2 regions of the Priestia sp. 3CA3 genome follow, and region 1 is predicted to be linked to the other one. Evidence: predicted binding sites of a transcription regulator. Region 1 holds the regulator's gene; the other holds the start of a gene.
The links. The regulator LexA, encoded in region 1, represses DNA repair genes until DNA is damaged. The targets are predictions, from matches to a motif close to CGAACATATGTTCG.
Positions count from the first base shown of each region.

Region 1 (3,426 bases):
TGACGTAGCTCTTGCTGTTCTTTCGCTTCAGATTCTGTCAGACCTTCAGCCTTTGCCTTTTTTGAAAGAGCATTAATACGAGCAAGTTTATCTTTTGATAGCATATAAAACCTATCTCCTTATAATCAATAATTAAAATTACCGAACCGTTCCGGCAACATGTAGTCATCTTACTAAATCTCTTTCGTTTTATCAAGAGATTGAGCACTCTTTTGATACTCTTGATAGCGACGATGTACCGTTGCTTTTGAAATATTATAACCAAAACCTTTTAGCGTAACTGAAATTTCAGCAAAGGTTAAGCCGTTATGACGAAGGCGCACAATTTCTTCAATCGGCGCTTCTTTTTTTTCTCTTCCTGAGTTAACTCCTTGATTTTTTAAATTTTGCTGCGGACGATAACCGTTTTCTACGGCTCTTTTCATTCCTCTTTTAATTTTAGCATTATGTAATTTCCGCTGATGCTCTTCCACTAAGCTAATAATATCTAACACCATCGAATCAGATTCTGAAAGCTGAAGCTGACCTTGATGACTAATCGTATAGATCGTAGCATTTTCTTTGTGAAAAGCATGAAGAAGCGCAATTCGGGCATTTCCTCTGCCTAATCGCGTTTCGTCTTGAATGAGCAGCACAGATATTTTTTCTTCTTTCATTGTATGAAGAACATCCAATATACCCTCTCTGTCTACGTCATATCCGCTTGCCTTTTCCATTACGACCTTTTTTACGTTTAGATGGTGAAGATCAGCAAGCTTTTTTAATTCTTCTTGCTGGCGCTGTAAAGATGTTTCTTGGGTTTTTTTATCCGTACTTACACGGCAATAAATAATGGCGTCCACTTTTATCACAACCTTTTCGGCTTCTAACAATATTCAGGAACGGCCGTTACACACTACTGTTCAATTGCCACTTGATTATGTAACTCTTTTTTTAAAACAGGAATATATAATTTATCTCCAGGAGATAAAGACTGGGCAGTGTCTGAGTTTAGATCATTGACGTCTTCAACCCATTTGACAAATTCATTGGTGGTCAAATGATGGTGATTATGATACTTGTTGGACAAGTCCCAAAGCGTATCTCCTTTTGTAATAGTAACCGTTGAATATTTGTCTAAATCTACTTTATCCGCTCCTAAAACCAGCGTCAATACATATGTAAGTGCAGCGATAACTGCAAAAAAAATAGCGTAATGTTTCATAGAATGTAAGAATTGGTGCATATTATGATCCCCCTATCAGAATATATGTTCTTATTTTATTGAGAACATTTGTTTCTGTCAATGGAATTCTTCGAACTTATGTTTGTATATTGACACATCACGTGGTATAATTCACCTAAAGAATAGCTAAAATCGAGGTGAAAAATATGAAGCTATCAAAACGTCAACAAGACATACTAGATTTTATTAAGCACGAAGTAAAATTAAAAGGTTATCCGCCTTCTGTTCGTGAGATTGGGGAAGCGGTGGGATTAGCCTCTAGCTCCACTGTACACGGGCATTTAGCTCGTTTAGAAAGTAAAGGGTTAATTCGCAGAGATCCAACAAAACCAAGAGCAATCGAAGTTCTTCAACTAGACGAAGTAAACATCCCTAAAAGCAACGTCATTAATGTTCCTGTTATCGGTAAAGTAACAGCGGGTCTTCCTATAACAGCCGTTGAAAATGTGGAAGAATATTTCCCTCTTCCAGATAAATTCGTTTCTCCAGATGATCATGTATTTATGCTTGAAATTATGGGAGAAAGTATGATTGAAGCAGGTATTCTAGATGGCGATATGGTAATCGTACGTCAGCAGCAAACTGCTAATAACGGAGATATTGTGGTCGCTATGACCGAGGACAACGAAGCAACGGTAAAACGTTTCTTTAAAGAAGAAAATTTCGTTCGTTTACAGCCTGAAAATTCAACGATGGCGCCTATTATTCTTCGCCACGTAACGATTTTAGGAAAAGTCACTGGTGTATATCGTACGATTCACTAATTACACACTATACGTAAAACCAACTAATCATGATGTTAGTTGGTTTTTTTACGTTTGTTTTCTAAAAAAATTGGCATATTATAAATGATACGTCGAATCATTACAGGCGGGTAGAGCGGTTTTTATAAAGCCTGTTTTACCTTTTACTTTCTGTCTGCATTTTTTCGACTCTCAAAAAAAATACAACCGACCATAAGAAGGATGTAGTTTATGACCAATACACCAAGGAAAACAGAACCATTTCAAACTATTATGCCTACCAAAGCAATGAACATGTTTCTTTTTCCTTTTTCCTTTGATCGAAAAAATAAAGAGCAGCTTGTTCATGCACTAGAAGCAAATATGTTTGAGTTTTTTTCCATTCAAAACAAACGTGTAGAAAAAGAATACTACGGAGAACAGTATTACGTATCTCATGATAGCTTAGATCAATATTTTCTTCCTTACATTGAATGTATTCTATTTCCTGATTCATGCGAAAAAGAAGGCTTGCTTCGATTTTCAAAAAAAATAGACCATACCGTTACGCTAGAAACTTCCTCCACCACCGTGTCTAGCAACGTGCTGTCTGTGGATGTTTTTTTATGTCCTTTTGAAATTGGCGTCATGACCATTCGCACTGAGATGAGTCATAATCATTACACCTATGATGACATTTTAGAATTCATGAATCATTTTCGTGTATTAGAACCGAAGCTTGCTGAAGAGCATGGATCCACCATTACCTATGAACATCATCGCTATAGCAAAGTACAGGATTATATTTTTTCACAGCTCGCGCCATTTTTGAACGAACACATCAAAAAAGAAGCGACGCGTGAACAGCACATCGGGAGTCTTCCTTATTTTATCGATGAACGGATGTTTGTATTAAGTTATGTAACGGTAAATCAAGAGCAAGAGATTAACTCCACAACTTTATTTCGTACTGGGCAGCTAAATAGCTATACGCCTGACGGGAAACCGTTTATCTCTGCACACAACCATGAGTATATTAAAACGTATAATACCAAACACGTGTATTCCAGATGGGCTCCTGAAACCTATTACGTTATAACAGACCATGTGTTTTCGTGTATTTCTAAATCGACAGACTCTAAAACGGATCAGCTTTTGATGAATCATCTATTTGGCCAACATTACTATAATTTATTTTTGCATTTTTTCTATAAAATCGTGTTGCTAAAACTATCCTATGAGTATTCTCAGCTCACGTTTCATAAAAATTCAGAGGGCATCGAGCGACTAATTCGCTCTATTACTGTATTTTCAGGTAAATATTTATTTTTAGAAATTAGCTCTCGCACGGAAGGTCAAGAGTTTTCTGAGCTCTTAAAAAAAATCTTCCACATCAATTCTCTTTATCAAGAAGTCAAAGAAACCCTTGGTACTTTGTATCAAAATCAAGAGAAAATTGCGGCCAAGCGTCACAATTAC
Region 1 covers NZ_JBXENJ010000001.1:803,573-806,998, reverse strand. The annotation lists gene AC1VNJ_RS04110 (DUF896 domain-containing protein) at 1-104, opposite strand, end outside; gene AC1VNJ_RS04105 (YneB family resolvase-like protein) at 174-842, opposite strand; gene yneA (cell division suppressor protein YneA) at 896-1,225, opposite strand; gene lexA (transcriptional repressor LexA) at 1,372-1,989, shown strand; gene AC1VNJ_RS04090 (hypothetical protein) at 2,200-3,426, shown strand, end outside.

Region 2 (3,426 bases), on a different contig from region 1:
GTATGAATCACGATTTTAGCAGCCTTATGCTGAGTGAAACGGAAACAGAGAGTTTGTTTGCAGTTAAAAGTGAAGAAGAAAGAGAAGCAACAAAAACGCTGTTAGCAGAATGGTTTATCCAAACAAATGCGTACAAAGAAGTCATCAACGAATGTATCCATCAGATTAAAACGGAGAATATTCGTACAGAAGAAGACATTGAAGACCGCGTGGACGCCATACAATTTTTAGAAAAACTAAAGGTATTAACTGCAAAAGAGATTGAAAACGCTTCTATAGAAAATCTATATGCCCTGCAGCAAATTGGCTAGGCGATAGTTCACGCAAGTTGAGATGCAGATTGATGTACAACAATAAGGAGGAATAGTGAGATGAAATTTTTTATTGATACAGCAAACCTTGAGGATATTAAGAAAGCATATAAAGTTGGTGTTCTAGCAGGTGTAACAACCAATCCATCTTTAGTAGCAAAAGAAGGCGTAAGATTTGAAGACCGCATCGAAGAAATTCTTCAAATGGTACCGGAGGTTGAATCCGTTTCCGCTGAGGTAACGCCTGACGCACTTTCTGCTGAAGACATGATCGCTCAAGCTGAAGAACTGATTAAAATTAACGATGGAGATAAAAACATTACGATTAAGCTGCCTATGACATTAGCTGGCTTGGAAGCGACGCGCTACCTTGCAAAAAAAGGCGTAAAAACAAATGTAACCCTAATCTTTACAGTAAACCAAGCGCTTTTAGCAGCTCGTGCTGGAGCGACGTATGTTTCTCCATTTTTAGGACGTCTTGATGATATTTCAGAAGACGGAGTACAGCTGGTATCTAAAATTGCTGAGTTATTCCGCGTTCAAAACATCGACTCTCAAATTATCGCCGCATCTGTAAGACACCCGGATCATGTAACGCGCGTAGCACTTGCAGGGGCTCATATTGCCACAATTCCATACGCTGTTATTGAGCAATTAGCAAAACACCCGTTAACTGACCAAGGAATGGAAAAATTTGCAGCAGATTGGGAAAAAGCAGTTAAAGCTTAACCAAAAGTCATATCAATAAAAAAAGCTTGGGGTAAGCATAGCTTATTCCAAGCTTTTTATCGTTTAACTAGCTAGTTTCTTTTTGCGTAAACGCTCTAAGCGTCGCTGCACGCTATTTCTCGAACGCCCGAGCAGCTGCCCAATTTCTCGCTGATTGCGCTTTTCCTGATAAAACATACGCCACAATTTAGCATCTTCTTCTGCTGTCCACTTTTTATGCTCGTATTTAGGGCGCTTTACATAGTCTAGCCTTCTTTGTTCATCCACCCACGCTGGTTCTGGAATAAGCGTATTTTTAGGTATTTTAAAAAAGTTAAGGCACGATTTATTTTGTTCAGCCCACTTCCAAAAAGATTGAATGTCAATTCCCATGAATGTTCTTGTCTTGGCGATGATCATTTTATACGGTAGATTCTCTCTATGAATCCACTTGTAAATTGTATGAACATCTACTTCGAGGCAGGCTGCTAGCTCACACGCTGTGATATGCCCTACGTGCGATTTAGCTCCATACACCTCTAAACGACTTAACCTCGATTCTAGTGCCTGCACACTTCGCTGCAATTTCGCTGATATGCGCGAAAGGGGTTTTATTCCGTAATACCTTAGCAAATATTCGTCTTCTTGTACGGTCCATCTTCGCATCGCAGTTTTTCGAGTTAAACCCAAAACTTTTATGCGCGTAGCAATAGAAGAAGGACTTCTGTCTAAGGAGTCTGCCATTTCACGGTTGTTCATGATATCAATGTTCTGCTGTAAAAAAGCATCTTGTTTCGGCGTCCACTTTTTACGTAAAGCTGTATCTGAAGCTCGAAGATTTAATCGAGTAAGCCGTTTATTAACCGATTCCTTGCTTCTATGTAAATGCTCACCCATCTTTTGAAGCGTCATAACGCCATAGTGTTGGATAAGAAATTTATCTTCTTCTTTTTTCCATCGCTTTTGATTTTTACTCACTGTTGTCTCACTCCAATTCAAACGAAAAGCTCAAGATGAAAAAGTTGCTAGCAATCTATTTTACGAATGAGCAGTACCCATTCAGACTGATACTCACTGCGTTCTAGCCTGTATATATTTTATCATATTTCTAGAGAAAAACCAAACGTGTGTTCTGTTTTTGTTTTAGTAAGCATTAAAGTAAGTAGAAGATTAGCTCCTTCCTTTAATAAAAGTCAATTGTGGTAAAATTGACTAGAATCGCAAGAATTTTTACATAACTGACAGCTCAGCATCATTACGTTGAGAAAGGGGAATGAGCATGAATTTTAATTTAAAAGAAGCGACCGAAATACTTGAGCGTACGCCTAAGACGCTTGAAAAACTTTTGTCGGGTCTATCTGCAGGGTGGCTGCAATGTAATGAAGGAGAAGGAACTTGGAGTACCTCGGAAGTAATAGAACATTTAATAGAAGCAGAAAAAAACAATTGGATACCAAGGCTAAAATTCATCCTTCAAGAAGGAAAAGGAGGAGCTTTCCCTCCATTTGATCGCTATGCTCATTTACACAAGGAATCTACTAGTTCTATTGAAGAAAAGCTTCTTGAATTCAACATGATAAGAATGCAGAATTTACAACAACTAAAGCTGTTAATTAAGCCTGTAAAGCATCTTGAAGTGAGAGGAGAACACCCGGAGTTTGGGGAAGTAAAAGTCAGAGAGTTGCTCTCGACTTGGGTTGCTCACGATTTAACGCATATTGCCCAAATTGTTCGAGTAATGGCAGAACGATACAGAGAAGATGTAGGACCTTGGGAAGAATACTTAGGAATACTAAAGAAATAGCAATGACAAACAGTAGCCAGCCTTTATCATTCAAGCTTGAATTACGAAATGTACACGATTACAATAAAATGAGAATAATGAAGATTCAGGAAGGATTGCAGAGGGAACTATAAGAACATATCCCATGTGTATAACATGTAGGGTCCGTTAAGCAATTTACGAATAAAAAGAGGATTGGACTGATTAAAAATGAAAGTGAATTTTGAGAAATTTGGCGAACTAAACAATCAAGCTGTACATGCTTATACCTTATTAAATGATGAAGGGCTTAAAATCACCTGCCTTGACTATGGATGTGTGATATCAAATATTGAAATGCCGGATTCTGAAGGGAAGATTGAAAGTGTTGTCTTGGGATTTGATTCAATAGAAGAATACCAAAAGTATTCTCCTTATTTCGGAGCTGTGGTCGGACGCGTAGCAGGACGTATAGGGGGAGCGGAGTTTCAGCTTAATGATGAAACCTATCGTCTAGAGAAAAATGAAGGAAATAACCATTTGCATGGCGGTTCAGAAGGGTTTAGCCACAAAATATGGCATGCAAAAACAATCGAGGCAAGTGATCACGTAGGTGTTGAATTTACATATGTAAGTAAAGATGGA
Region 2 covers NZ_JBXENJ010000006.1:375,796-379,221, reverse strand. The annotation lists gene AC1VNJ_RS18325 (hypothetical protein) at 1-311, shown strand, start outside; gene fsa (fructose-6-phosphate aldolase) at 372-1,040, shown strand; gene AC1VNJ_RS18315 (sigma-70 RNA polymerase sigma factor region 4 domain-containing protein) at 1,104-1,997, opposite strand; gene AC1VNJ_RS18310 (DinB family protein) at 2,299-2,823, shown strand; gene AC1VNJ_RS18305 (aldose epimerase family protein) at 3,013-3,426, shown strand, end outside.
Region 2: the regulator LexA is predicted to act here: its motif matches at 2,140-2,153, upstream of AC1VNJ_RS18315 (sigma-70 RNA polymerase sigma factor region 4 domain-containing protein).